DNA from 4 places in the Rhizobium sp. CAU 1783 genome. Region 1 is predicted to be linked to each of the others. Evidence: predicted binding sites of a transcription regulator. Region 1 holds the regulator's gene; each other region holds the start of a gene.

Region 1 (7,233 bases):
TCCTGCCGGTTGCCGGCATGGTGCTGGCCGCCATGGAGACCGGCAGGCTGGGGACGACGATCCTCGACAGCGGCGTGACGACCATCGTCACGGGTATCGTCGAGAGGCGCGAGGCGGGGGCCAATGGCGAATGGCGCTACGAGATCCGCCTGACGGCAACGGCCGAGCCACGGTTGAAGCGGCCGCCCGAGCGGATCTCTATCCTGGCACGCGGCGCGAACCGGCCGGCTCTTCTGGGCGAGGCGATCCGGGGGCGGGCGCGACTTTCACCGCCTTCCGGGCCGGCGCTTCCGGGCCTCAATGATTTCGCCTTCGCCAGCTATTTCAACGAAATCGGAGCGGTGGGCTTCTTTCTCGGCCCGGCTCAGGCCGGCGCGGCCGGGATGGCGAGCAACGAGGGGTTCTGGATAATGGCCGACCGCGTGCTCTTTTCCTTGCGGGATCGGATCTCGACACGCATCCGCACGGAACTTGCGGGTGATCCCGGCGCCTTTGCCGCCTCGATCATCACCGGCGAGCGCCGCTCGATGTCGAAGGGCGCGACAGAGGCCTTGCGGCTCTCGGGCCTCGCGCACATCACCGCGATCTCGGGGCTGAACATGGCGCTGGCCGCGGGGATCTTCTTCGTCGGCCTGCGCAAGATCCTCAGCCTCCTGCCAGGGCTTGCCCAAACGATGCCGATCAAGAAGTTCGCGGCCTTCGGCGCGCTTGCCGCCGCCTTCGCCTACCTGCTGATATCAGGCTGCCAGGTCTCGGCGGTGCGTGCTTTCCTGATGACGGCAATCATGCTGGTCGCGGTGCTCTTCGATCGCCCGGCGATCAGCCTGCGCAACCTGGCCCTTGCTGCGATCGTGATCCTGGTGGTCAGCCCATCGGCGGTGATGGGGCCAAGTTTCCAGATGTCGTTTGCAGCGACGGCCGGTCTGATTGCCGGCTATGCCGCGTGGCGCAGCCGGCCGCGCAAGCCCTCCCTGCCATTCGCGATACCGGGTCTTTCCTTGCTTGCAGCAGGCGGGAAGATTCTTGGGGGGGCTTTCGCAACCTCCCTGATCGGCGGGTTGTCGACCGCGGCCTTCGCCGTTTCCCATTTTCATCGGCTGGCGCCGCACAGCCTGGAAGCCAATCTCGTGGCCATGCCGATCATCTCGATCCTCGTCATGCCGGCAGGGCTCGTGGCGATGCTGCTGATGCCTCTCGGTCTCGACGGGCCGTTTCTCTGGGTGATGGGGTGGGGGCTCGAATGGGTGATCGCCATCGCTGAGTGGATTGCCGGGTGGGACGACGCAATCCGCTTTTCGCGACTGCCGGGCTGGTTCCTGCCTCTGACCTCCCTCGGTCTGCTGATGTTGACGCTGCTCCGATCGCACCTCCGGCAGGCCGGAAGCCTTTTGCTCGGGGCGAGCCTACTCGCGGTACTCATCGCGCCGCTTCCACCGGTCGCCGACCTTTATGTGGCGGAGGACGGTCGCCTGGTCGGGATGTGGATGGAGCCAGGTCGGCTTGCCACCAACCGCGTCCGCCCTCCGTCGTTTATCTTCGACCAGTGGCAATCCGCACTTGGCTTTTCGGGCCATGAGCCGCCGGTATTCCTCGACAAAGCCGGCGACAAACAACCCTCTGGACAAGCCACCCAAAAGCAGGACGGGTCGAAGGCCGCGCAGGATGCGTTAGCGCCGGCAAAGGCCAGACCGCAACTTTCGGAGGCGGATCTGGAAGACGGCGAAAGGCGGATGAAGGCTGCACTCGCAAAAGCCTCCGGCCCGCGGTTCGCCTGTGAGGGAAAGTCATGGTGCGTCGCTGTCCTCGAGAACGGCTGGACCATCGCGACAGTCGAGGAGCCCGTCTTTGTCGGGGGCGCCTGTGACAGTGCGGATATCGTGATCGCGGCGAGGCGGACTGGATTTCAACGCTGCCAATCCGGCGCTCACCTTTTCACAGCCGAAACCCTCAGGCAGACCGGCGCGCTCGAAATCACGCTCGGTAATCGGCGGAGCCGCACATTGTCGGTCACCTCCGCCATCGAACGAGGAGACAATCGGCCATGGACCGTGCATCGCCTCTATGACTGGCGGACGGAACGTTTTGTCTTCCCGCCAACGCAGGACGAGTCGGCTCCCCGTTCCCACGAAAAAGGCGGGTTCGATGACCCGCCCTCGCTTCAGTGGTAACGCCGGATAAGGCCGACGAGCTTGCCTTGGATTTTCACCCGGTCCGGCGGGAAAATGCGCGTTTCATAGGCGGGATTCGCGGCCTCCAGCGCAATCGACGCTCCCCGGCGGCGGAAGCGTTTCAACGTCGCCTCCTCGTCGTCGACCAGCGCAACGATGATGTCGCCCGGATTGGCATTCGAGGCATTGCGGATGATGACCGTGTCGCCGTCGAGAATGCCGGCTTCGATCATCGAATCACCCTTCACCTCCAGGGCGTAGTGGTCACCGGAACCGATCATCTCGGCCGGAACCGTGATGTCGTGGGTGTTGTTCTGAATGGCCGAGATCGGCACGCCGGCGGCAATGCGGCCCATGACCGGAACGCTGACGGAGTTCGCGGCGTCCTCTACGGCGACCTTCGGCGGTGCGACCGGGGCGGGCTTGCCCAGGCTGCCCTCGATGACGCTCGGCGAGAAGCCGCGGCGCGGCTGGAGGCTCGGTGTATAGGCCTCGGGCAGCTTGATGACCTCCAACGCCCGGGCCCGGTTAGGGAGACGGCGAATGAAACCGCGTTCCTCAAGCGCCGTGATAAGGCGGTGAATGCCGGACTTCGAGGCCAGGTCGAGCGCATCCTTCATCTCGTCGAAGGATGGGGGAACGCCCGACTCCTTCATCCGCTCGTGGATGAACAGAAGCAGTTCCTGTTGCTTTCGCGTCAGCATGTTGCGGTGCCCCATTCGTGAAACAAATACAGAACATACACTATCTGTTCCATTTGTGTTCCGCAAGGGGATAAAAAAACGTGAAGAAGCCGTCAGATCTTGTGTTTTATCGGGAGGCCCGGTCCGCGGAATGGCCGCCTCAACGCATGCGACCGTTGACAGGGCAGTCCCCATATCGAATGACGGGGCCGGGGTCTGGTGTCCGCATGTGCGGCAGAGCGGAGACGGTGAGACATGTTTGGCGATATCGAGAAGAAGGTGTTCGGCAAGGCTGCGCATGAGCTCAGCGAAGCGGAACGCCGGGTCCTCAAGAAGGCCCGCGAGCGGCGGGTGCTTTCGACGAACGCAAGCGAGGATTTTCTCGCCGCCGCAACGCCCGGGCAACGACTTGCGGATTCGATCGCCCGGGTCGGCGGGTCCTGGGGTTTCATCGTCGGGTTCGGTGCCTTCCTGGTCGCCTGGGTGATCCTCAATACCGTCGTGCTGGCGACGCATGCGCTCGATCCCTATCCGTTCATCTTCCTCAACCTGTTGCTCTCGATGCTTGCGGCGATCCAGGCGCCGGTCATCATGATGAGCCAGAACCGGCAGGCGGCGCGGGACCGTTTCATGGCGGCCAAGGACTACGAGATAAACCTGAAGGCGGAGATCGAGGTGCTGGCGCTGCACCACAAGATCGATGAGCAGGTGCTGATCGAGCTCCAGGCGGCCCGGAGCGAGATTGCCGCACTGAAGGAAGCGGTGCTTGCCCTTTCATCGACGCGCGGGAGTGATTAGGTAGTCGCAAGAACGGTCTGTCAGGCGCAAGGAGTGCATTCCCGATGACATCCAAACAGCATGCGGTGGGAGCGGTCGACCACCTCGTCCTACCGGTTACGTCGCTCGAGGCGACACGCGCCCGGTTTGCTCAGCTCGGCTTCACGGTCGCGCCGGATGCGCGTCATCCGTTCGGGACGGAGAATGCCTGCGTCTTCTTCGGGGACGACACCTATCTCGAACCGCTGGCCGTCGGTAGCCGCGAAGAATGCGAGGCTGCAGCCAGGGCCGGCAACATGTTCGTCGCGCGGGATCAGGCGTTCCGCTTCCGCAACGGGCAGGAGGGCTTTTCCGCGATCGTGGTGAAGACGGTTGACGCGGATGCCGATCACGCGCGGTTTGCCGGCGCAGGCTTTTCCGGCGGACCGATGCTGCATTTCGAGCGCATGTTCAAGATGGCCGACGGCTCCGAGGTTCTCGGCGGTTTCAAGCTCGCCTTTGCCGCCGATCTCAGGGCTCCCGATTTTTTCCTGTTCGCCTGCGAACGGGTGAACCCGCTGCCCGCGGACCGCGGCGCGCTGGCCCGGCATGCCAATGGCGCACTCGGCCTCTCGGCGGTCGTGCTCGTCGAGGAAAACCCAAGCGATTTCCAGTATCTGCTCGAAGAGGTGTTCGAACAGCGCGCGGTGGAGGCGCACTCCTTCGGGATCGCGCTTCAGACAAGGAATGTGAAGGTCGAGGCGCTCACCCCTGAGGGGCTCGATGGCTATTTCGGTATCGACGCCCGAGGAGCCGGGCGTGGACTCAAGGGCCGGCTGGTCATGGTGCGCGTCGGCGATATCGGCGTGACAGAGCGCCTGCTCGCTGATAATGGCGTCGCATTCAGCCGCCGCGGCGCGCGCCTGATCGTTCCGCACGAGGCGGGGCAGGGCGTGGCCTTCGCATTCGAGGAGGTTTCATGAGCATTCAGACCAATTCCGAAGTCGTCGTCGGCGATGGTGCCGCCAAGGCGGTTTTCTCCAATTCGAAGCGTTTTGCGCTGATCGCCGGCCCCTGCCAGATGGAGAGCCGCGACCATGCCTTCATGATCGCCGGGCAACTCTCCGAAATCTGCCGGGAACTTGGGCTCGGGCTCGTCTACAAGTCGTCCTTCGACAAGGCCAACCGCACGTCCCTTTCGGCCGAACGCGGCATCGGCCTGGACAAGGCCATGGAGGTCTTTGCCGACCTCAAGAAGGAATACGGCTTTCCGGTACTGACCGACGTGCACACGGAAGAGCACTGCCGGCTGGTGGCGCCGACGGTCGACGTGCTGCAGATCCCGGCCTTCCTGTGCCGGCAGACCGATCTGCTGGTCGCCGCCGCCCAGACGGGCCGCGTGATCAATGTGAAGAAGGGCCAGTTCCTCGCCCCCTGGGACATGAAGAACGTGCTCAACAAGCTCAACGCCAGCGGCAACCCGAATGTGCTGCTGTGCGAACGCGGAGCGTCCTTCGGCTACAACACGCTGGTGTCCGACATGCGCTCCCTGCCGATCATGGCTGCGACCGGCGCGCCGGTGGTGTTCGATGCAACGCACTCGGTACAGCAGCCGGGCGGCCAGGGCGGCTCCTCGGGTGGCCAGCGAGAGTTCGTCGAGACGCTGGCACGCGCGGCTGTTGCCGTCGGTGTTGCCGGCCTGTTCATCGAGACGCATCAGGATCCCGACAATGCGCCGTCCGACGGCCCGAACATGGTGCCGATCAGCCAGATGAAGCGCCTACTGGAGAAGCTTCTGGCCTTCGACGCTGTCGCCAAGGCTGCCTGAGCTTAACTGGACAGGCTGACTTCATCATGGACGAACGCCGGCGCTTGCGCCGGCGTTTTGCGTTGGTGACGACGGCGGCGATGACCTTTCGGCTTCTGTCATCTCGCTGCCATTGTATTTTCCGCGTCTTCGATTAAGACAGGCCATCCTCAATCCCCACCCAGCAGCAGGGAGGCCCTCATGACTGCAATCACCGACATCATCGGCCGTGAAATTCTGGACAGCCGCGGCAATCCGACCGTCGAGGTCGATGTCTATCTGGAAGACGGCAGCATGGGCCGCGCGGCCGTGCCGTCGGGCGCCTCGACCGGTGCTCACGAAGCGGTCGAACTGCGCGACGGCGGCAGCCGCTATCTCGGCAAGGGCGTCGAAAAGGCGGTTGAAGCGGTCAACACCGAGATCTTCGACGCGATCGGCGGCCTCGATGCCGAGAACCAGATCCAGATCGACAACATCATGATCGAGCTGGACGGCACGGCCAACAAGTCGCGTCTCGGAGCCAACGCCATTCTCGGCGTGTCGCTCGCCGTCGCCAAGGCTGCCGCGGAAGCATCCGGCCTGCCGCTCTACCGCTATGTCGGTGGCCCGAATGCCCATGTTCTGCCGGTTCCGATGATGAACATCATCAACGGCGGCGCCCATGCCGACAACCCGATCGACTTCCAGGAATTCATGATCGTGCCGGTCGGCGCCGAAACCATTCGCGACGCGGTTCGCATGGGCTCGGAAGTGTTCCATACGCTGAAGAAGCAGCTCGCTGCCGACGGCCATAACACCAATGTCGGCGACGAAGGTGGTTTCGCACCGGGTCTGGCATCGGCTCCGGCTGCCCTCGACTTCATCATGAAGTCGATCGAAAAGGCCGGCTACCGTCCGGGCGAAGACGTCCATATTGCGCTCGACTGCGCCTCGACCGAATTCTTCAAGGACGGCAAGTATGTCCTCGAAGGTGAAGGTCGCACGCTCGAGCCGGGCGCGATGGCGGAATATCTCGCCGAGCTCTGCGCCAAGTACCCGATCTTCTCGATCGAGGACGGCATGGCGGAAGACGACTGGGCCGGCTGGAAGATCCTGACCGACAAGATCGGCTCCAAGGTCCAGCTCGTCGGTGACGACCTGTTCGTTACCAACTCCTCGCGTCTGCGCGACGGCATCAAGATGGGCGTCGCCAACTCGATCCTGGTCAAGGTCAATCAGATCGGTTCGCTGTCCGAAACGCTCGACGCGGTTTCGACCGCCAACCGCGCTGCCTATACCGCTGTCATGTCGCACCGTTCGGGCGAAACCGAAGACTCGACGATCGCCGATCTCGCCGTTGCCACCAACTGCGGCCAGATCAAGACCGGCTCGCTGGCCCGTTCCGACCGTACCGCCAAGTACAACCAGCTAATCCGCATTGAGGAAGGCCTTGGACCGCAGGCGCGCTACGCCGGCACCTCGATCCTGCGCGGCTGATCGTCGACGCAATTCTTCGTATCTTGAAGCCGCGCCCCGGAGGGCGCGGCTTTTTTCTTTGGCATGCGATCAGGGTCAACGATCGGTTAAGCAATCGCCGATAATTTGAAATCATAGTTTTGCGTTTCAAGGCGTTCAGCGTATGTGGACTAGGCATCATAAGAAGAGAAAATTCGGCCGCCTCATTCTTCCGTCCGTCACCATCGCCTTTCTCTCCTATTTCGGCTATCATTCCGTCCACGGCGACTACGGCCTCAGGGCCGCGCAGGAATTCGAGCGGCAGCGCATTGCGCGAAGCGGAGAGCTTGCCGAGCTTGTGAAGCATAGAAAGCAGCTTGAAAGA
Region 2 (7,233 bases), 120 kb from region 1:
GGCGAAGAAGAACCCGGCTATCGCCGCCGTGAAGCGATTGCTGACCGCCGAGCGGAGGCGCTCTTTCAGGACATTGCCATAGGCGCGCTCGATCCCTGTCCGCACCATGCGCGTCGCCCACAAGAGCAGCGCGACCGCCCCGGCCAGATTGATGAAGACAGCGATTCCTGACATGACACCTCGACGACGGACGATGCGACCGGCGCAGTTGCGCCGGTCCGGTAAAAGAGGTCGAGTTTCAATCCTTTGGCAGCGGACGTGGTCGACTCTGCGACTAAACCTAGTCCAGATTCGCCATTGTCACAATTTACCGCCGATTGGCTGTGACCAGCCCGTCAGGCGACCTTCGATTGCAGCAACCGTGCGCCGTTTGGCGCATTGACCTTGCCCCCGGTGATGAAGAAGGCGAACACGTCGCGCGGCTTGGCCTCGATGGACCGCTCCCCCGCGATCCGGGGCAGGTCCGGCGGCAGCGCGCCTTCGGCATAGGTCTTGAGGCGTCCCGCCCATTCCGCGATCGCAGGTTCGGGATAGCAGGTCGCCACGTCATCCGACCCCTTCTGCAGCCGCGCATAGACGAAATCGGCCGTCGGCTCGGCGAACATCGGATAGTCGTGATGATCGGCGCATACCGCAGCCACGCCGTATCTGGAAAGCATGTCGATGAATTCGGGGACCTGGAAAGACTCGTGCCGTGGCTCGACCACGTGGCGCAGCGGGCGACCGTCGAGTTCACGGGGCAGCAGGGCCAAGAAGGCCTCGAAATCCGCAGGGTCGAATTTCTTGGTCGCCATGAACTGCCAGAGAATCGGCCCGAGATGGTCTTTGAGCTCTGCGATGCCCTGGCCGAGGAACTTGTCGATCGACGGCCCGGCCTCCGCGAGCACCTTGCGATTGGTGCAAAAACGGCTGGCCTTGAGCGAGAAGACGAAGCCCTCCGGTACGTCCGCCGCCCATTTGGCAAAGGTCTCCGGCTTCTGGCTCGAATAATAGGTGCCGTTGACCTCGATCGCCGTCAGCTCGCGGCTGGCGAATTCGAGCTGCCGCTTCTTCGCCAGCTTCTCCGGATAGAAGGTCCCCTCCCAGGGATCAAAGGTCCAGCCGCCAATACCGGTGCGGATTGTGCCTGCAGCCATACTCCCCTCCAAATAGTTGCCGCTTACTCCGCGGCCTGGGTCTTCTTCACCGGCCGGCGTTCCAGCAGTTCCTTCAGGAACTGGCCGGTATAGGAGCGTTCTTCCTTGACGATGTCCTCGGGTGTACCGGAGGCGACGATCTCGCCGCCGCCGTCGCCGCCTTCGGGACCAAAGTCGAGGATCCAGTCGGCGGTCTTGATGACCTCGAGATTGTGCTCGATGACGACCACGGAGTTGCCCTGGTTGACGAGTTCCTGGAGCATTTCCAGAAGTTTCGCCACATCGTGGAAATGCAGGCCGGTGGTCGGCTCGTCGAGGATGTAGAGGGTGCGACCGGTCGACTTCTTCGACAGTTCCTTGGCGAGCTTGACGCGCTGTGCCTCGCCGCCGGAAAGCGTGTTGGCCTGCTGGCCGACCTTGATGTAACCGAGGCCTACATCGAAGAGCGATTGCAGCTTGTCGCGCACGGCCGGCACCGCCGAGAAGAAGTCGACGCCTTCCTCGACGGTCATGTCGAGGACATCGGCGATCGACTTGCCCTTGAAGGTCACGTCGAGGGTTTCGCGATTGTAGCGTTGGCCGTGACAGACGTCACAGGTGACGTAGACGTCCGGCAGGAAGTGCATCTCGATCTTGATGACGCCGTCGCCCTGGCAGGCCTCGCAGCGCCCACCCTTGACGTTGAAGGAGAAGCGCCCCGGCTGATAGCCGCGGGCCTTGGCCTCCGGCAGGCCGGCATACCAATCGCGGATCGGCGTGAAGGCACCGGTATAGGTCGCCGGGTTGGAGCGCGGTGTCCGGCCGATGGGCGACTGGTCGATGTCGATCACCTTGTCGATGAATTCGAAGCCGTCGATCCGCTCGTGCTCTGCAGGGTTTTCGCGCGCGCCCATGACGCGGCGGGCGGCCGCCTTGTAGAGCGTCTCGATCAGGAAGGTCGACTTGCCGCCGCCCGACACACCGGTCACGGCGGTGAACACGCCCAGCGGGATCGCCGCCGTCACGTTTTTCAGGTTGTTGCCCCTGGCGCCGACCACCTTGATCTGCTGGCCCTTCTTGGGCTTGCGGCGTTTGTCGGGCACGCCGACGCCGAGTTCGCCGGTCAGATATTTGCCGGTCAGCGAATTCGGGTTCGCCATGATGTCCTGCGGCGTGCCCTGCGCGATGACCTGGCCGCCGTGAATGCCGGCCGCCGGCCCGATATCGACTACATAGTCGGCAGTCAGGATCGCATCCTCGTCGTGTTCGACGACGATCACCGTGTTGCCGATGTCACGCAGGTGTTTCAGTGTGTCGAGCAGGCGGGCATTGTCGCGCTGGTGCAGGCCGATCGACGGCTCGTCGAGAACATAAAGCACGCCCGTGAGGCCCGAGCCGATCTGGGACGCAAGCCGGATGCGCTGGCTCTCGCCGCCCGATAGGGTGCCGGAATTGCGCGACATTGACAGATAGTCGAGACCGACGTCGTTAAGGAACTGCAGGCGCTCACGGATCTCCTTCAGGATACGGACGGCGATCTCATTCTGCTTGGAGGTCAGCTTTGCCGGCAGGTCCTTGAACCAGGCGCCAGCAACGCGGATCGACATCTCGGTGACTTCGCCGATATGAAGGCCGTTCACCTTCACGGCCAGCGCCTCGGGCTTCAAACGGAAGCCGGCGCAGGACGGGCAGGGGGCCGCCGACATGTAGCGCTCGATTTCCTCGCGCGCCCAAGCGCTGTCGGTTTCCTTCCAGCGGCGTTCGAGGTTCGGGACGATGCCCTCGAAGGTCTTGGTCGTGGTGTAGGATCGCGCACCGTCGGCGTAATGGAAGTCGATCTTCTCGTCGGTTCCGTGGAGGATCGCCTTCTGGGCGGCCTCGTTCAGTTCTGACCACTTGTTCGAGAGCTTGAAGCCATAGGCCTTGCCGAGCGCCTCGAGCGTCTGGTTGTAATAGGGCGAAGCCGACTTCGCCCAGGGCGCGATCGCCCCGTCATTCAGGCGCCGATGCATCTCAGGCACGATCAGCGCCTCGTCGATCTTCTGCTGCGAGCCGAGGCCGTCACAGGTCGGGCAGGCGCCGAAAGGGTTGTTGAAGGAGAAGAGACGCGGCTCGATCTCCGGAATGGTGAAACCGGAAACCGGGCAGGCGAATTTTTCGGAAAACAGCACCCGCTCGTGGGTTTCGTTCAACGACTTGTTGGCCGAGCCACCGGCGGCGGTCTCCTCGATCGGCAGCGGCTTGTCGGCGAATTCCGCGACGGCCAGACCATCGGCGAGCCGCAGGCAGGTCTCGAGGCTGTCGGCGAGGCGCGAGGCGATGTCCGGACGCACCACGACGCGGTCGACCACCACGTCGATGTCGTGCTTGTACTTCTTGTCGAGCGTCGGCGCCTCGGCGATCTCGTAGAACTGCCCGTCGATCTTGACGCGCTGGAAGCCTTTCTTCATCAGCTCGGCAAGTTCCTTCTTGTACTCGCCCTTTCGTCCGCGGATCATCGGCGCCAGGATGTAGAGGCGCGTTCCCTCCTCGTAGGCGATGATGCGGTCGACGATCTGGGAGACCGTCTGGCTCTCGATCGGCAGGCCGGTCGCCGGCGAATAGGGCACGCCGACGCGGGCAAAGAGCAGGCGCATGTAGTCGTAGATCTCGGTGACCGTACCGACCGTCGAGCGTGGGTTGCGCGAGGTCGTCTTCTGCTCGATCGAGATCGCCGGCGAAAGGCCTTCGATCTGGTCGACATCCGGCTTCTGCATCATCTCGAGGAACTGACGCGCATAGGCCGAAAGGCTCTCGACGTAGCGCCGCTGACCTTCCGCATAGATCGTGTCGAAGGCGAGCGACGATTTTCCCGAACCCGAAAGCCCGGTCATGACGATGAGCGCGTTGCGCGGCAGATCGAGGTCGATGCCCTTCAGATTGTGCTCGCGCGCACCGCGGATGGAAATGGTCTTCAGTTCACTCATGGACAGGTCTCGACTGGACAAAGCTCTCAGGGAAGGGCGCTCGGGAGGAGAGCTCTCCTTATTTAGTCACGGCGACCGCCCTGTCGAGCCGCCTCAGCCGTTTCTCGGGGATGAATTCGATTCTATTGACAGCATCCTAGCGAAACACTAGAACAAATAAAGAACATTTTTCGCTGTGGATGGCGTGGATAAACCGCGCACCATGGTGAAGTCTTGGTTTAAAGTGTCGCGATCGTGATTTTGGAAGTCGCCGGACCGGCGACGGCAGGGTGAGAGTTATGGCTGGCAGCGTCAACAAGGTAATTTTGATCGGCAATCTGGGCGCCGACCCGGAAATCCGCCGAACCCAGGATGGTCGACCGATCGCCAACCTGCGTATTGCCACCTCGGAAAGCTGGCGCGACCGCAACACCGGCGAGCGCAAGGAAAAGACCGAGTGGCACACCGTGGTGATCTTCAACGAAGGTCTGTGCAAGGTGGCCGAGCAGTATCTGAAGAAGGGCTCGACGGTCTATGTCGAGGGCCAGCTGCAGACCCGCAAGTGGCAGGACCAGAGCGGCCAGGACCGGTATTCGACCGAAGTGGTCCTGCAGGGTTTCAATGGCAACCTGACCATGCTGGGCGGTCGCGGCGAGGGCGGCGGCGCATCGCGCGGCAACGACTTCGGCGGCGGTTTTGGCGGCGGTGACGACTATGGCGCGCCGACTCCCTCGCGCGGCGGTTCGCAGCGCGGTGGCGCAAGTGCCCCTCCTTCGGGCGGATTCTCGCGCGATCTGGATGACGACATCCCGTTTTGATCGACAGCGGCGCTGCGGCGCCGCTTTTGCGTTTCCGGGGCGGCAAGGCCGGTTCGGGCAGTCGGTGGGGGCAAGGGAACAAAGGGGGAGATGAACCATGAATGACACCACGCAAACGGCGGGCCCTGCTAGCTGGCGGATCATCCTGGCCTTCCTGCTCGATCTCGTCACCGCCTTTCTGGTGCTGGGCTTTGCCGTGGCCTCGGTGACGGGCGATCGTACCGAAGGCGGCTTCCAGCTGAACGGGCTCCCCGCCGTGGTCCTCTTCGGCCTGATCATCGCCTATTTCATCGTCTTCAACCGCTTCCTCGGCGGCACGATCTGGAAGCGCATCCTGAAGGCGCAGCGTTGAAGCCAGGGCGAGGGGCGATGCTCGCCCCGACCGGATCTAGCCGGGCGCGGCTGTGTTCCTATGACCATCCTTGCTGGATCTCTTGCACGGTGGTGTAGTCGTGCGACCACCTTGTCGGCGTCTGCTTCCGACGCTAATATTGATCCATGTCGGCTTGCCGTCCGCTCGGCCATTGGGGCCGGGGCCGTTCACAGCAACTTCCGGGACCGCCATGCGCCTGATCCGTTAGCGACGTTGACCTTGAAACCGCCCGCAGACGACGCTGCCTTCTCCGGCTGCGACGGCGGGTGCATGTCCAGGATCAACGACCGGATTATGCGGATCGCAGAAGGCGTCCGCCGGCCGGCGCATACGGAAGACAATCATGGAACACCATTTCTCGGACCGCGTGGAACGCGGCACCATCCGTTCGGGCGCGTTTTCGCTTTCTTACCAGATCGAAGGCGAGGGGCCGTCCCTGCTGGTGATCGGCAGCAGCCTCTATTATGCCCGCACTTTCTCGCCGGCGTTGCGGCGTTCGTTGCGCCTATATTTCGTCGATCACCGCTGCTTTGCCACGGCCGATGGAGCGGTCGAACCAGGCGACTTTGCGTTCGACACGATCATCGCTGACATCGAGCGGGCGCGCATCGCCTTTGGCCTTGAGCGCTTTGCCATCCTCGGCCATTCCGGTCACGGCTATATGGCGCTCGAATATGCCCGCCGCCATCCCGAACGTGTCACGCATGTCGTCATGGTCGCAACCGGGCCCAACCAGAGCGCGGCAATGGCCGCCTTAGCCGACCGTCGCTTCGAAGAACGGGCTCCACCGGAGCGGAAGGCGGTCTTCACCCGCGACATGGGACGCCTCGGCACTGACATGGCGGCCCGGCCGAACGAACGCTTCAAGCATCTGCTGATCCGGCTGGGTGCCCGCAGCTGGTTCGATGCAGCCTTCGACGCAAGCCCTCTTTGGCAGGATGTCGTCGTCAACGACATCGGCTTCGATCACCTCTGGGGCGAAGTGTTTCGCGATCTCGACATGCACGCGCTGGCCAGGGCCGTGAAGGCGCCGGTCCTTCTCGCCCTAGGTAGTCATGACTATCTGATCGCGCCGCCAGAGGCCTGGCGACCGTTCAAGCACGATTTTGCGGCGCTCACCGTGCGGATGTTTGACCGAAGCGCCCACACGCCGCAATTCGAAGAAAGCGATCGCTTCGATGCGACGCTCCTTTCCTTCCTCGAAGACTGACAACCACCGATCCGGCCGAACCAGATTCGGCCGGGTCTCATCCGCCGAAGGCGGACTTCACCCCATCGACCACGAACTGCACCGACAGCGCCGACAGAAGCACGCCGAGCAGCCGGGTGAGCAGCGCCCGGCCGGTTACGCCGAGGAACCGGTTGAGCCGTTCGGCGAGCGTCAATGCCAAGAAAACCAGTGCGACGCAGGCGCCGATGACGAGGATCAACTGCACCTTGCCGACCACGTCATCCATCGTGCCGGCGATGAGCACGGTCGCCGAGATCGCACCGGGTCCGGCGATCAGCGGGATCGCCAGCGGGAAGACCGCGAGATTGTGGATGTGGTCCTTGGTGATCGCCGCGTCGGTGGTCTTTTCCTTACGCTCGTTGCGCTTCTCGAAAATCATCTCGAACGAGATGGCAAACAGCATCAGGCCGCCGGCAATGCGGAAGGCGCCCATCGAAATGCCGAGCGCGCCGAGGATCGCGGCGCCGAACAGGGCGAAGACGGCGAGGATGGCGAAGGCGATCAGAGAACCACGGACGGCGACCTGCTTGCGCTCGCCACGGGTCATTCCCTGGGTCAGTCCGAGGAAGAGCGGGGCGAGACCCGGCGGGTCGACGGTCACGAGTAGCGTCGTGAAGGCATTGATCATCACATCGGTGCCGGCCATGGCTTCCCCCCAATTCAGCCGATATTTAAATGCCAGCGGCTTCGCCTTTGCAAGTTCTTGATCTGCTTGCCTTTCCAGCGCCGCAAAAGAGCTGTTTATAACCGT
Region 3 (7,233 bases), on a different contig from region 1:
TGTGAAGTCCTACAAGGATCTGCCGCTCAATCTCTACCACATCCAGCTGAAGTTCCGTGACGAAATTCGTCCGCGCTTCGGCACGATGCGTTCGCGCGAGTTCCTCATGAAGGATGCCTATTCCTTCGATCTGACCCGCGAGGACGCCATCCATTCCTACAACAAGATGTTCGTCGCCTATCTGCGCACCTTCGACCGGCTCGGTCTGCGCGCCATCCCGATGCGTGCGGATACCGGCCCGATCGGCGGCAATCACAGCCACGAGTTCATCATCCTCGCCGAAACCGGCGAGTCGGAAGTCTTCTGCCACAAGAGCTTCGTCGATTTCGACATTCCTTCCGTCGACACGGATTTCGATGACGTCGCCGGCTTGCAGTCGATCTTCGACAAGTGGACCTCGGTTTATGCCGCAACCTCGGAAATGCATGACGAGGCGGCCTTTGGCACGATCGCCGAAGGCGACCGCCTGTCCGCGCGCGGCATCGAGGTTGGCCATATCTTCTATTTCGGAACGAAGTATTCCGAGCCGATGGGCGCCAAGGTTCAGGGGCCTGACGGCAAGGAACATGTTGTCCACATGGGCTCCTACGGCATTGGCCCGACGCGCCTTGTTCCCGCCATCATCGAAGCCTCGCATGACGAGAACGGAATCATCTGGCCGGCATCCGTCGCGCCCTTCGATGCCGTCGTGATCAACATGAAGGCCGGCGACGCGGCTTGCGATGCGGCCTGCGAGAAGATCTACGCGGCACTCACGAAGGCCGGCAAGGATACGCTTTACGACGACACGGACGACCGTGCCGGCACGAAGTTCGCGACCGCCGACCTGATTGGCGTTCCGGTCCAGGTGATTGCCGGTCCCCGGTCGGTCGCCAACGGGGAAATCGAATTGAAGGACCGCAAGACCGGTGCCCGCGAGACGATGACCATCGAGGCTGCCATCAACAAGCTGGTCGGGTAACTTCCCGAGCGAGGAGACGTAATGACGAGTGCAGCCTCCGCCAACGAGACGGCCGGGGCCGGAAACGGCAGCGCCGCCCGGCCTTTCTCCGCCTTCGAGCGCATGGTCGCCTGGCGCTATCTGCGCGCCCGGCGCAAGGAGGCCTTCATCTCGGTGATCGCCGGTTTCTCCTTCGTCGGCATCATGCTCGGCGTGGCGACGCTCATCATCGTCATGGCGGTGATGAACGGTTTCCGCACCGAGCTCATCAGCCGCATCCTCGGCATCAACGGCCACATGATCGTCCAGCCGGTCGACGGCCCGCTGGAGAACTATGCCGAGCTCGCCATCAAGTTCGCAGCCGTTCCCGGCGTGACCATGGCCCTGCCGCTGGTCGAGGGACAGACCTTGGCCTCAGGTCGCGCCGGCGCCGGCACGGGGGCGCTGGTGCGCGGCATTCGTCCCGAGGACGTGACCAAGCTCAAGACCGTCTCCACCAATATTCGTGCGGGCGATCTCGTCGGCTTCGCTGCGGGGCAGGGCGTGCTGGTCGGCTCGCGCATGGCGGCCGATCTCGGCATCACCGCCGGCGACACGATTACGCTGGTCTCCCCGGAGGGCGACGTGACGCCGCTCGGTGTCAATCCGCGCGTCAAGGCCTATCCGGTCTCCGGCGTCTTCGAGATCGGCATGTCGGAGTATGATTCCTCGATCATCTACATGCCGCTCGAGGAATCGCAGCTCTATTTCAATGCCGAGGGCATCGTGCAGTCGATCGAGCTGTTCGTCTCGAATCCCGATGACGTCGACGCGCTGCGCCCGCAGATCGAACAGGCCGCCGGCCGGCAGATCTTCATCACCGACTGGCGCCAGCGCAACCAGACCTTCTTCTCGGCGCTTCAGGTCGAGCGCAACGTGATGTTCATGATCCTGACGCTGATCGTCCTCGTCGCGGCGCTCAACATCATTTCCGGCCTCATCATGCTGGTGAAGGACAAGTCGAGCGACATCGCCATCCTGCGCACCATGGGCGCCAGTGCCAATGCCATCATGCGCATCTTCTTCATGACCGGGGCGGCGATCGGCACGGCCGGAACGCTAGCGGGCGTGGCGCTCGGTGTTATCGTCTGTCTCAACATCGAATCGATCCGCCAGTTTTTCAGCTGGGTTTCCGGAACCGTTCTTTTCGATCCCGAGCTCTACTTCCTCAGCCAGCTGCCCGCCGACATGAACGTGGGCGAGACGGTATCCGTCGTCGTCATGGCTCTCAGCCTGTCCTTCCTGGCGACGATTTTCCCGGCCTGGCGCGCCTCGCGCCTCGACCCGGTCCAGGCCCTGCGCTACGAATAAGGATACCGGTTTGATGGCCTCCGACACTGTACTTTCACTCACGGGTATCGACCGGCACTATGGCCAGGGCGAAACCCTGCTCAGCATCCTCAAGGGCGCCGATTTCAGCCTGAGAAGCGGCGAGACGGTCGCGCTCGTGGCCCCCTCGGGCACCGGCAAGTCGACTCTTCTGCACGTCGCCGGTTTGCTCGAACATCCCGATGCGGGCGAGGTAACCATCGGCGGTGTCGCCTGCCAGGGGCTCTCCGACGAAAAGCGCACCGCGATCCGTCGCAACTCGATCGGCTTCGTCTACCAGTTTCACCACCTGTTGCCGGAGTTCTCGGCGCTGGAAAACATCATGATGCCGCAGCTGATCGCCGGCCTGTCGCACGCCGAGGCCCGCGAACGGGCGGCCCAGCTGCTCGACTATATGCGCATCGGCCACCGCGGCGACCATCGTCCGGCCGAGCTCTCCGGCGGTGAGCAGCAGCGTGTCGCGATCGCCCGCGCCGTTGCCAATGCGCCGCTCGTCCTGCTCGCCGACGAGCCGACCGGCAACCTCGACCCCGAGACCGCATCCTACGTCTTCTCCGCGCTCGAAGCCCTGGTGCGCCAGTCGGGTCTCGCCGCGATGATCGCTACCCACAATCACGAGCTTGCACGGCGCATGGATCGCTGTGTGACGTTGGTCGACGGTCGCGTCGTCGACTACGCCGCCTGATCGCATCGTCGAGCGACCGGAGCCAACGGCTTCGCTGAATCGCTAAGCATCAACGGGCCGCACCTTACCGGATTCATGCTCCGGCGAGGTGTGGCCTTTTTTTGGTTGACAACGGAACAAAAAGCGAACAAATTAAAAACATAACGAGCCAGGAGAGAGACATGACCGAAATTCTTCGTGACGTCGCCGCATTCGCCTCGATTTCCATGTTTGTTGCCAGCCTCTCGGTGATCATGCTGGCTCTGTGACCCGGCGCCCTTAGGTGCCACACAGCAAAGCTGTATAGAGCGCCTGATCTCGGCAAAGAATTCTGGACTTCATCGCGCGCTCGGCCGAAAATCGCGGCCGATTCAAAATGTGCCGGGGAAGCTTCATGGGCGAGACTGCAATTGACGGGAACGATCCGGTAAAGACCGGTGCTGGCCCGGGTTTCGTTCACCTGAGACTCCACTCGGCCTATTCGCTGCTTGAAGGCGCGCTGCCGCTCAAGAAAGTTCTCGGCAAGGCCGTTGCCGACAACCAGCCTGCGATCGCCATCACCGATACCAACAACCTGTTCGTGGCGCTGGAGTTCTCACAGAAGGCCTTGGGCGACGGTCTGCAGCCGATCATCGGCTGCCAGCTTTCCATCGACATGGAGGATGGCAGCGTCGAGAAGCGGGCAGGCCAGCCGGGCGGCTATCCGGCGATCGTTTTGCTTGCGGCCGATGCCGGGGGCTATGAACGTCTCGTGGATCTTGTCAGCCGGGCCTATCTCGGCGGGGATTCGACCCAGGCCGTGCATATCGGCATGTCCTGGCTGGAGGAGATCGGAACGGCGGGACTGATCTGCCTGACCGGGGCGGCGAAGGGTCCGGTCGACTCAGCGCTGAAGGAGGGCCACCGCGCCCAGGCCGAAGCCCGTCTGCTCGAGCTGAAGCGTCTGTTCGGCGACCGGCTGTATGTCGAGCTGCAGCGCCACGGTGAATACGACAAGTCCCATGAACGCCGCATGGTCGGGCTTGCCTATGACCATGACGTTCCGCTGGTCGCGACCAACGAGGCCTTCTTTCCGTCGCGGGGTGACTATGAAGCCCATGACGCGCTGATGGCGGTCGCGCACAACGCGATCGTATCTGACGACAGCCGTTTCCGCCTGACGCCGGATCACTATCTGAAGAGCCGGGAAGAGATGCAGGCTCTGTTCGCCGACTTGCCGGAAGCGCTCGCCAACACCGTCGAGATCGCCCGGCGCTGCGCCTTCGTGCTCGACACCCGCAAGCCGATCCTGCCGCGCTTCACCGGCGGCGTCGAGGATCCGGAGGAGGCCGAGCGCGCCGAGGCGCTGGAACTGCGCCGTCAGGCGGTCGAGGGCCTGGATGGACGTATCGCCGCGCTCGGCATGGCGGCGGGGTTCACCGAACAAGACTACCGCGAGCGTCTCGAGTTCGAGCTTTCGATCATCGAGCGCATGAAGTTTCCGGGTTACTTCCTGATCGTTTCGGACTTCATCAAATGGGCCAAGCAGCATGACATCCCGGTTGGCCCCGGTCGCGGCTCGGGTGCGGGCTCGCTCGTCGCCTATGCGTTGACCATCACCGACGTCGATCCTTTGCGCTTTTCGCTGCTCTTCGAACGCTTCCTCAATCCGGAACGCGTGTCGATGCCCGACTTCGACATCGACTTCTGCCAGGATCGCCGCGAAGAGGTGATCCGCTACGTCCAGCGTAAGTATGGCCGCGAGCAGGTGGCACAGATCATCACCTTCGGTTCGCTGCAGGCGCGCGCGGCCTTGCGCGACGTCGGCCGCGTGCTCGAGATGCCCTATGGCCAGGTCGACAAGATCTGCAAGCTGGTGCCGAACAATCCGGCCAATCCGACGCCCTTGTCGAAGGCGATCGAGGAAGAGCCCAAGCTGCAAGAAGCAGCCGAAGAGGAGCCGGTCGTCGCCCGTCTTCTCGACATCGCCCAGAAGATCGAGGGCCTCTACCGTCATGCCTCGACCCATGCGGCCGGAATCGTGATCGGTGACCGCCCGCTGTCGAAGCTGGTGCCGATGTATCGCGATCCGCGATCCGACATGCCGGTCACCCAGTTCAACATGAAGTGGGTCGAGCAGGCGGGGCTCGTGAAATTCGACTTCCTCGGTCTGAAGACGCTGACCGTTCTCAAGACGGCTGTCGATTTCGTCAAGGAACAGAGGGGCATCGATGTCGACCTGGCGGCCATTCCGCTCGACGACAAGCTGACCTACGAGATGCTGTCGCGCGGTGAGACGGTCGGCGTGTTCCAGGTGGAAAGTGCCGGCATGCGCAAGGCGCTGATCGGTATGCGGCCGGACTGCATCGAGGACATCATCGCGCTGGTGGCCCTTTACCGTCCGGGTCCGATGGAGAACATCCCCGTCTACAATGCCCGCAAGCACGGCGAGGAAGAGATCGAGTCGATCCACCCGAAGATCGACTACCTTCTCAAGGAAACGCAGGGCGTTATCGTCTACCAGGAGCAGGTCATGCAGATCGCTCAGGTGCTCTCGGGCTACTCGCTCGGTGAGGCCGACCTTCTGCGCCGCGCCATGGGTAAGAAGATCAAGGAGGAGATGGACAAGCAGCGCGCCCGCTTCGTCGATGGTGCCGTCGAGAACGGTGTGTCGAAGAACCAGGCCGACGTGATCTTCGACCTGCTCGCCAAGTTCGCGAACTACGGCTTCAACAAGTCACATGCTGCGGCCTACGCCATCGTTTCATATCAGACCGCCTTCATGAAGGCACATTATCCGACCGAATTCCTCGCCGCCTCCATGACGCTCGACATGGCGAACACGGAAAAGCTCAACGACTTCCGTCAGGATGCCGGCCGTCTCGGCATCGAGGTCGTTCCGCCGTCGGTGCAGACCTCGTTCCGGCATTTCCAGACCGGTCCGAACCGTATTTATTACGCGCTGGCCGCCATCAAGGGCGTCGGCGACTCCGCCGTCCAGCACATCGTCGAGGTCCGCGGCGACAAGCCGTTCGATTCGATCGAGGACTTCTGCCTCAGGATCGACCCCAAGCAGGTCAACCGGCGCGTCTTCGAAAGCCTGATCTGCGCCGGTGCATTCGATTGTTTTGGTCGCGATCGTGCCGAGCTGGTGGCCGGCCTCGATCGGGTCTTAGGCTATGCCCAGCGCGCGCAGGAGAATGCCGTCAGCGGCCAGTCGGACATGTTCGGCGCCGGCGGTGCCACGGGGCCCGAGCGAATTTCTTTCGCCTCTTATACGGCCTGGCTGCCGTCCGAAAAGCTGATGCGCGAGTTTCAGGTCCTCGGTTTCTACCTGACGGCCCATCCGCTTGATTCCTACCGTTCGCTGCTGGAGAAGATGCGCGTTCAGAACTTCGCGGATTTTTCCCAGGCGGTGCGCCAGGGGGCAACGGCGGGCCGGCTTGCGGGAACGGTGATTTCGCGCCAGGAGCGCAAGACCCGCACCGGCAACAAGATGGGCATCGTGACCTTTTCGGACGCGTCCGGCCAGTTCGAGGCCATCCTCTTTTCGGAAGGCCTCAACCAGTATCGTGACCTGCTCGAATCCGGCAAGTCCCTGGTGATTACCGTCGCCGCGGAAGAGCGGCCGGAAGGCATCGGTCTCAGGATCCAGACGGCGCAGTCGCTCGAGGAAAAATCCGTCCAGATGCAGAAGGCGCTGCGTGTCTATGTACGCGACAGCGGTCCGTTGAAGACGGTAGCCGCCCATCTCAACACGCGCGGTGACGGTCTCGTGTCGTTCATCGTCATCAAGGATGACGGGCAGCGGGAGATCGAGGTCGAACTCACCGAGAAATACCGCATCTCGCCGGAGATTGCCGCCGCGATGCGTTCGGCGCCCGGCGTCATCGACGTCGAGCTGGTCTGACCGGCTGACCGAAGGCCTCAGGCCTTCGGCGCGCGATGGGTGATGGTGATGAAGTCGGTGCCGGGACCCGTTTCCGGGCCGATGCCGTTGTCCGAAATCGTGATCGATGTACCTTCGCTCATCATCGTCTCGATGCGATGGCGGATCTCGTCGGGAATGGTGATGCGGTCGAGCGCCGCTGCGGCGGTGAAGACTGCCGTGTCATCGGCCGCCTGGGTGATGCCGAGCCGCTTCATCGTCGAATTCGTCAGATGGTTTTCGAGCGTGACGGCGCGCCATTCGGCCTTGTGGCCGAAGCGGTCGACATCGGTCGCCTCGATGAAATGCGTACCCAGCGCCTTCTCCGGATCGGCAATGCCGACCGGCGCTTCG
Region 4 (7,233 bases), on a different contig from region 1:
GGAGACGTTCGACGTCGCCACGACCTTGTCGCCGTCATAGACCACCAGCGACTGTTCGGTTTTCGAGACGAAGATCTGCAGGTTGCCGCCGCTTCCAGCGCTCGCCGGTGTTGAAAGGATGGTCGCGGACAACAGGCCAAGGGTGGCGGCCAGGGACTTCATCATGGGGCTTGATCCTATACGCAATACGAACGCGGCCAAAATATAGGTCGAAGTTTAATGAAGCTTTGCCGCGTGGCCCGGCCTGGTTCACGAGATTGTGTAAATCGCTTCTTTGTGAGAGCCTGATGCGTCGAGTGCCGGGGGAGGCCGCGATGCATGTCGATGCTCTATCTTCATTGGCTGAACTGGATGCGCTCAAGCAGAACTGGGACGAAGTCTTTGTGGCCGATCCCGACGGGCACTATTTCTTGTCCTGGCATTGGTTGAGGCGTTGGTTTGAAAAATCAGGCCCATGGGTTGTTCTCGCCGCCCGCAGCGGTGCCGCGAGCGAAGGATATGTCGCCTTTCTTCCGCTTCAGTTTCGCACTGAATTCGATGAGGCGAGGGGCCTCTTCAACACCGTTGGCCTCGCGGGCGCGTATTTCTCGGCCTATTGCGGCATGCTCACCTTACCAGCTCACGCCGACGATGCAGTGGATGCATTCGCCACCCATCTCAAGGGATTGGCCTGGCGCCACCTGGCCCTGGACGATGTCGTGTTGCCACCGGAGCGATTGCAGCGGCTCTTTTCGGCCTTTCCGGTGGAAACCTTCCGTCACGCCAAGGTGAAACGGGCCGAGCACATCACGGATGCCGGCGAGGACATCGATCACGACACCTATGTCTATGTGCCATTGCCCGGGGACTACGAGACGCTGCTGAACGAGCGCCTGGGGTCGCGCGCGCGCTATCATGCGCGAAGGGCTATGAGGGAATTTCATACGCCGGAGCGGGAACTCGTAATTTCTGTTGCGACCACCGATACGCTGGAACGGGATATCGACATCTTCTGCTCCCTCTGGTGGAGCCAGTGGGGACCGCAGCGTCCGGCCTATGGCCGCTTCATTCTCGAGAATACGCGCCACATGCTCCCGGCATGCTTCGCGGATGGCAGTCTTCACATGCCTATCCTCTGGCACCGTGGCAAGGCGATCGCCGCCTTCGTCCTCTTCCTCGATCCCGCGCGGCATACCGTCATTGCCTTCGTCAGCGGGCGTGACCTGACCGCGGACAGGTCCGTCAGTCCCGGTCTGATCCTCCACTGCCACAGCCTGCGCTGGGCAATCGAAAACGGTTACCAGATCTACGATCTCGGCACGGGCGACTACAGTTACAAGGATTCCTTCGGGGCGGAACATCGCCAGGTCGAGCGCTTCCGCATATCGACCCTGTCCGGGCAGAACCTTGGCGGCAGGCTCGACCCACGAACGCTCGACGCTGCCTTTTCGAAGGCCGCCGCCTTCGACCGTGCCGGGCAGGCGGACGCCGCCGCCCTTTGCTGTCAACAGATCCTCGCCACCGACCCGGCCTATCAGCCGGCCCTGGAGCTTGGTCAGAGGTTGGAACAGTCGCTGCGGCAGCGCGTGGACGGTCTTGTCGCAGCCGCGCTCTCCCACCTGCGCTCAGGCGCGCTCGCCGCCGCGGAAGCCGATTTACGGGACGCGCTCGACCTTGATCCGGACTGCCTGCCGGCCTTGCTCAGCCTCGCCGCACTGCTGATTCAGAAGAACGCGACGGATTTGGCTGCCGAACTTCTCGACCGAGCGCTCGCTGTGGCTCCATCTTCCGCCGCAGTTCACCTCCAGCGCGGAAACGTACTCATCATGCAATCAAGGCTGGACGAGGCTCTGCAGAGTTACGACAAGGCAATCGCCCTGGACGGAACGAATGCGGTGGCCTTCAGCAATCGCGGCACATTATTGCGTAAGCTCCGGCGCCTAGACGAGGCCGAGGAGAGCTATCGGCAAGCGCTTGCGCTCGATCCCGCCAACGAGCAGGCGGCGCGCAATCTCGGTCGGCTCCAAAGCGAGGCGGGCGGGACGCCGGACGGCGCCTGACGCTCATTTGTCCCGGCCGAAGGTGTAGCCGGTCTGGACGCTCCCCTTGCCGAATTTTTCCCGCAGCTTGTCCATCGCCGCTTCTGCGGCCGCCCGCCGTTGCGATTGTTCGTCCACCAGGTCAGGCGGATCGGCAAGCGCCTCGTCCTGCAGGTCGCTCACACCGATCCCGATCAGGCGAAAGCGCGTTCCGTCCGTCTCCTTTTCCAGAAGGCCGAGCCCGGTCCGGAAGATCTTGTCGGCGAGCTGGGTCGGATCATCGAGCCGTCGGTTTCGGGTTCGCCCCTTGAAGTCGGCGGTCTTAAGCTTCAGCACGACCGTCTGGCCGGCTATGCCGGAGCGCTTCAAGCGCCAGGCAACCTTTTCCGAGAGGGCTCGCAGATGCGGAACAAGCTCTTCATGGGATGAGATGTCGTCGAAGAAGGTCGTCTCAGCCGAAACGGACTTGGCCGCCTCGTTGAGATGGACCTCGCGGTCGTCGATGCCGCGCGACAGCCGGAAGAGACGCTGTCCCATCGAGCCGTAGCGCCGCATCAGGTCGCCTTCCTCCATGGTCTGCAACTGGCCCACCGTTCGAATCCCGTCGCGCTCCAGCGTGGCTGCAAACGCCTTGCCGACGCCCCAGATCGTGGTGACCGGGCGCGGCGCGAGGAAGTCGAGCGCCTCGGCCTCGCCGATGACCGAGAAGCCGCGCGGTTTCTGCAGGTCGGACGCCACCTTCGCCAGGAACTTGCAGTAGGATAGCCCGACGGAGACGGTGATGCCCACTTCCTGTTCGACGCGTCTGGCGAAGCGGGCAAGCACCCGGGCGGCCGGGTCGTGATGCAGGCGTTCCGTGCCCTTGAGCTCAAGAAAGGCCTCGTCGATCGACAGGGGCTGCACGAGAGGGGTCAATTCCTCCATCATGGCGCGCACCTGCCGGCCGACGCGCGCGTATTTTTCCATGTCGGGACGGATGACGATTGCCTGCGGACAGGCCTCCAGCGCCTTGAACATCGGCATCGCGGAGCGCACTCCGTGGATCCGGGCAATGTAGCAGGCGGTCGAAACGACGCCGCGCTTGCCGCCACCGATGATCACCGGCTTGTCGACCAGATCCGGATTGTCGCGCTTCTCGACGGCGGCATAGAAGGCATCGCAGTCGATATGGGCGAGCGTCAGCTGGTTGAGTTCCGGATGATAAACGAGGCGAGGGCTGCCGCACGCGATGCAACGCCGCCGCTCGTCCGGTTGCGCCTTCAGGCAGTCTCGGCAGAAGCCCGGAGATTGAGTGCTATCCGTCGTCATCTGGGGAACAAAGGTTGAACGTCTGGACATTAGGCGCTAGCCTGCGGACTGGCAAGCGAAACGATGGCCTGTGCGTGCGATCCCGAAACCTTGCGGGACGGGAGGCCTTCCGCCGGTCAGCCCGCAAGGTGCGCGGAAATGAGACCCAGTGCCTCCGGCCAGTCGCGCGCCCGCCGGACGCGGTCGCCTGCAGGAGGTGCCAATTGATGGATGTCGATCGGCGGAGGAAGGTGGACGAGGAGGCATTGCGGCAAATGCTCACCGACCGAATGGAGGTTGTGGACCATGTCGTCGATGAAGGCGACGGGCAGGGCCCTCTCGCCGTGCAGGCACCGGACAAGCGGACCTTTGGCCTCCTTCGCCGCAATGAGCGGATAGGTGAACCCGAAGCGGTCGAGAAGGCGACGGCGCGCCGCGAAGTGCTGGGGCGGCATGGCCGTGAGGAAGATCAGATCCGCTGTATCGGAAAGCGCGCGCAGAGCGCCGGTGGCGTCGGAAAAGGGCGATTGCCATTGTTCCTGTTCCGCGAAGAAGCCCTCGAGCAGCGCGCTGACGGCATCGGCCTCGACCGGTGTGTCATCGGTTTCTCCGACGATATTTCCATGCAGGCGGAAGGAGCGGGGAATCAACCTGAGCCCGTGACTGGCGAGAAAGGCGCGAAACGGCGTGACGAATTCGAGCACCACATCGTCGACGTCGCACACGACCAGCGGGCGTTCCGTCAGCCGGATGTTCTCAACGGACTCGGACACTCAATACTCGCCGGACCCGAGCGACGGCCCGGTGTAATGGTGCGACGCGGAGACGACGGTCTCCGGCTTGATTCCGCTCGCCTCGCAGAAGGCCATCAGGCTGGGCTCGTGGGCCATCAGGAAGTCGAGCATGCCCGCCAGAAAGCTAGGGTCGCCCACCGCTTGCCGCAACTGGTCCGGCCGTGTGCCGGAAAGTGCAAGGAATCGGCCGAGCATGTCCGGTTCGTTGGCCAGCCAGCCGAGCACGGCGATGGCGGTTTCCTCGGCTTCGGCGGGTATGCTGGTATTGTTCATGAGCCTTTCCGAAATTCCCAACAGAGTTACCTATTTCTCAACCAAATGACCTTAGCATGACATCGCGCGCAATGTGCAGACTGCCTTTGTCGTACAGATATTTACTGGCGCCAGGCGGGATTGAGGGACAGGGTGAATGCCGAAGAAGGTAATGATTGTCGAAGACAACGAGCTCAACATGAAGCTCTTCCGCGATCTTATCGAAGCATCCGGCTACGAGACGATTCAGACCCGCAACGGTCTGGAGGCGCTCGATCTTGCCCGCAAGCATCATCCCGATCTCATTCTCATGGACATCCAGCTGCCCGAAGTCTCAGGCCTCGACGTGACGCGCTGGCTGAAGGCAGATCCCGAGCTTCATGTCATCCCGGTCATTGCGGTGACGGCCTTTGCGATGAAGGGCGACGAGGAACGCATCCGACAGGGTGGCTGCGAGGCCTATGTCTCGAAGCCGATCTCGGTGCCGAAGTTCATCGAGACCATCAAGACCTATCTCGGCGACGCGTGAGGGAACGGCAAAGATGACCGCGAGAATCCTAGTCGTCGACGATATCCCGGCCAACGTCAAACTCCTCGAGGCGCGGTTGCTCGCCGAATATTTCGAAGTGCTGACAGCCGACAATGGGCGTGATGCGCTTGATATCTGCGACCGCACCCAGGTCGACGTCATCCTGCTCGACATCATGATGCCCGGCATGGACGGTTTCGAAGTCTGCGAGCGCCTGAAGGCCAACCCGCGCACCGCTCACATTCCGGTGGTCATGGTCACCGCACTCGATCAGCCCTCCGACCGCGTGCGCGGCCTGAAGGCCGGAGCCGACGACTTTCTTACCAAGCCGGTCAACGACCTGCAGCTGATCTCGCGTGTGAAAAGTCTCGTGCGCCTCAAGACGTTGAGCGACGAACTGCGCATCCGCGCCGACACCGCGCAGCAGATCGGCATCGACGACAGCCTGCGCCTGAGTGACGGACGCCTGGAAGAGGCCGGTCAGGTCCTGCTGGTCGACAGCCGCGGCAGCTCGCAGGAGCGCATCATCAAGACACTGAAGCCGATCGCCGTGGTTAACGCCATGTCCGATCCGCAGGCCGCGGTCTTTGAGGCGGTCGAAAACCCCTTCGATCTCGTGATCGTCAACGGCAATCTCGATGACTACGACCCGCTGCGCCTCTGCTCGCAGCTGCGTTCGCTCGAGCGGACGCGTTTCGTGCCGATCCTCCTGATTACCGAACACGGCGACGACCAGATGATCGTCCGCGCCCTCGACCTCGGCGTGAACGACTATATCGTCCGTCCGCTCGATCCGAATGAACTGGTGGCCCGCACGCTGACCCAGATCCGCCGCAAGCGTTTCAATGATCGTCTGCGCAACAGCGTGACCCAGACCATTGAGCTGGCCGTCACCGACGGGCTCACGGGGCTGCACAACCGCCGCTATCTCGATAGCCATCTCAAGATGCTGTTCACCCGTGCCCAGGCGCGGGGACGGCCGCTTTCCGTCTGCATCACCGACATCGACCGGTTCAAACACGTAAACGACACCTTCGGCCACGACGCGGGCGACGAGGTGTTGAAAGAGTTTGCGATGCGCGTCCGCTCGACGGTGCGCGGCGCGGATCTCGCCTGCCGATATGGTGGCGAGGAATTCGTTCTGGTCATGCCGGATACTCCGGCGCAGGCAGCGGCGGTCATCGCCGAGCGCCTGCGCAGCATCATCGAGACTAAGCCCTTCCAATTGCGCGGGGCGGGCCAGATGCTCGACGTAACGGCGTCGATGGGTATTGCGACTGTCGGCGGTGGCGTCGAGACCCCGGAACAGCTGTTGAAACAGGCCGATCTGGCGCTCTACGAGGCCAAGCGCTCCGGCCGCAACCGCGTCGTGGCTGCTGCTGCCTGACGCTTTCTTCGCCAAGCCTGCGGCATTTTGCGCCATCGGCGGACGTGATGACAAACTTCTTTTGTCAAGAGGCCTGAATCGGGGATTGCGCGATCCGCCGCCTTTGATGAAAATACCAATATATAAGCGTCTCTTTATACGCTTCCGCGCCCAGTCCGGCGTCATGTCGGCTGGATGACGAAGAACAGGCGCAGTCTGATTTGGCGGATTTAAGCCACTTTTCGCTGTCTTGTGCGATTTTCTAAGTCTAGATCACAAGAGAACTCTCGAATCGCGTCGATCGCTGTCGATTCTTACCGATAAATATTAGAATTCAATTATATTGATGGGTATGCACGGTGACCATTTGTGATGAGAATGCTTATTTTTTGGGTGATGGACTTTGGTCTCGCTGAGTTTTACTTGAAAGTATTCGGAGGGCGAGCTTGAGTAACGCTCGCTCTAGTCTAGGCGCGACTTCCCGATCTTAACCATAGCCACAAGCAAAATGTGGAAGGGTTAAGAAACTGTTGATTTTCATCTGAAGTTGAGCGAAGTTGACACCAACGAAAGAGATGCCTCGAAAAGAGGCTGATCGATACCCCATGATGCTCAGGTCCGCCGCATCTCCTGGGTCGTGGGGTCGGTCGGTTGATACGCAAAATAAAAACGGTTCCTCGTGCCGTCTTTGCGTGTCGACCGACCCCCTATTGAAAAGGGCACCGCAGCCAGACCGGCGCGGTGCCCTTTTTCTTTGCTCTACAGTGCCAGACCGTTGGATGCGCGTGGGGGGGGGAGGTCGCCGTCGCGATGTACCAAAACGAAAAGGCGCGTTGCCGGGGCAACGCGCCTGAACGTTCGGATAACCGATCAAGAAATTACTTGATCTTGGTTTCCTTGAATTCGACGTGCTTCTTGACGACCGGATCGTACTTCGTCTTGGTCATCTTTTCCGTCATCGTGCGGCTGTTCTTCGTCGTAACGTAG

What was found. Region 1 encodes LexA, which represses DNA repair genes until DNA is damaged. Its sites were predicted from a motif close to TGTTCNNNNTGTGTTCNG; they were not measured.
Region 2: a site for LexA is predicted at 4,230-4,247, ahead of uvrA (excinuclease ABC subunit UvrA). Genes of this name have one in related genera too.
Region 3: a site for LexA is predicted at 3,106-3,123, ahead of dnaE (DNA polymerase III subunit alpha). Genes of this name have one in related genera too.
Region 4: a site for LexA is predicted at 3,330-3,347, ahead of ACX93L_RS14660 (DNA polymerase IV). Genes of this name have one in related genera too.

What each region holds. Positions count from the first base shown of each region.
Region 1 covers NZ_JBTOLM010000001.1:1,225,147-1,232,379, forward strand. Annotated here, with positions in the region: gene ACX93L_RS05615 (ComEC/Rec2 family competence protein) at 1-2,168, shown strand, start outside; gene lexA (transcriptional repressor LexA) at 2,159-2,872, opposite strand; gene ACX93L_RS05625 (DUF1003 domain-containing protein) at 3,107-3,649, shown strand; gene ACX93L_RS05630 (VOC family protein) at 3,694-4,590, shown strand; gene kdsA (3-deoxy-8-phosphooctulonate synthase) at 4,587-5,435, shown strand; gene eno (phosphopyruvate hydratase) at 5,616-6,890, shown strand; gene ACX93L_RS05645 (FtsB family cell division protein) at 7,033-7,233, shown strand, end outside.
Region 2 covers NZ_JBTOLM010000001.1:1,348,955-1,356,187, forward strand. Annotated here, with positions in the region: gene ACX93L_RS06240 (Na/Pi cotransporter family protein) at 1-174, opposite strand, end outside; gene ACX93L_RS06245 (DUF72 domain-containing protein) at 336-1,136, opposite strand; gene uvrA (excinuclease ABC subunit UvrA) at 1,160-4,081, opposite strand; gene ACX93L_RS06255 (single-stranded DNA-binding protein) at 4,360-4,878, shown strand; gene ACX93L_RS06260 (hypothetical protein) at 4,976-5,230, shown strand; gene ACX93L_RS06265 (alpha/beta fold hydrolase) at 5,595-6,461, shown strand; gene ACX93L_RS06270 (MarC family protein) at 6,499-7,128, opposite strand.
Region 3 covers NZ_JBTOLM010000003.1:188,775-196,007, forward strand. Annotated here, with positions in the region: gene proS (proline--tRNA ligase) at 1-961, shown strand, start outside; gene ACX93L_RS14635 (lipoprotein-releasing ABC transporter permease subunit) at 983-2,290, shown strand; gene ACX93L_RS14640 (ABC transporter ATP-binding protein) at 2,304-2,993, shown strand; gene dnaE (DNA polymerase III subunit alpha) at 3,367-6,861, shown strand; gene ACX93L_RS14650 (L,D-transpeptidase family protein) at 6,879-7,233, opposite strand, start outside.
Region 4 covers NZ_JBTOLM010000003.1:196,736-203,968, forward strand. Annotated here, with positions in the region: gene ACX93L_RS14650 (L,D-transpeptidase family protein) at 1-165, opposite strand, end outside; gene ACX93L_RS14655 (GNAT family N-acetyltransferase) at 315-2,039, shown strand; gene ACX93L_RS14660 (DNA polymerase IV) at 2,043-3,326, opposite strand; gene ACX93L_RS14665 (hypothetical protein) at 3,443-4,078, opposite strand; gene ACX93L_RS14670 (DUF3572 domain-containing protein) at 4,079-4,372, opposite strand; gene ACX93L_RS14675 (response regulator) at 4,509-4,880, shown strand; gene ACX93L_RS14680 (PleD family two-component system response regulator) at 4,894-6,267, shown strand; gene rpmG (50S ribosomal protein L33) at 7,125-7,233, opposite strand, start outside.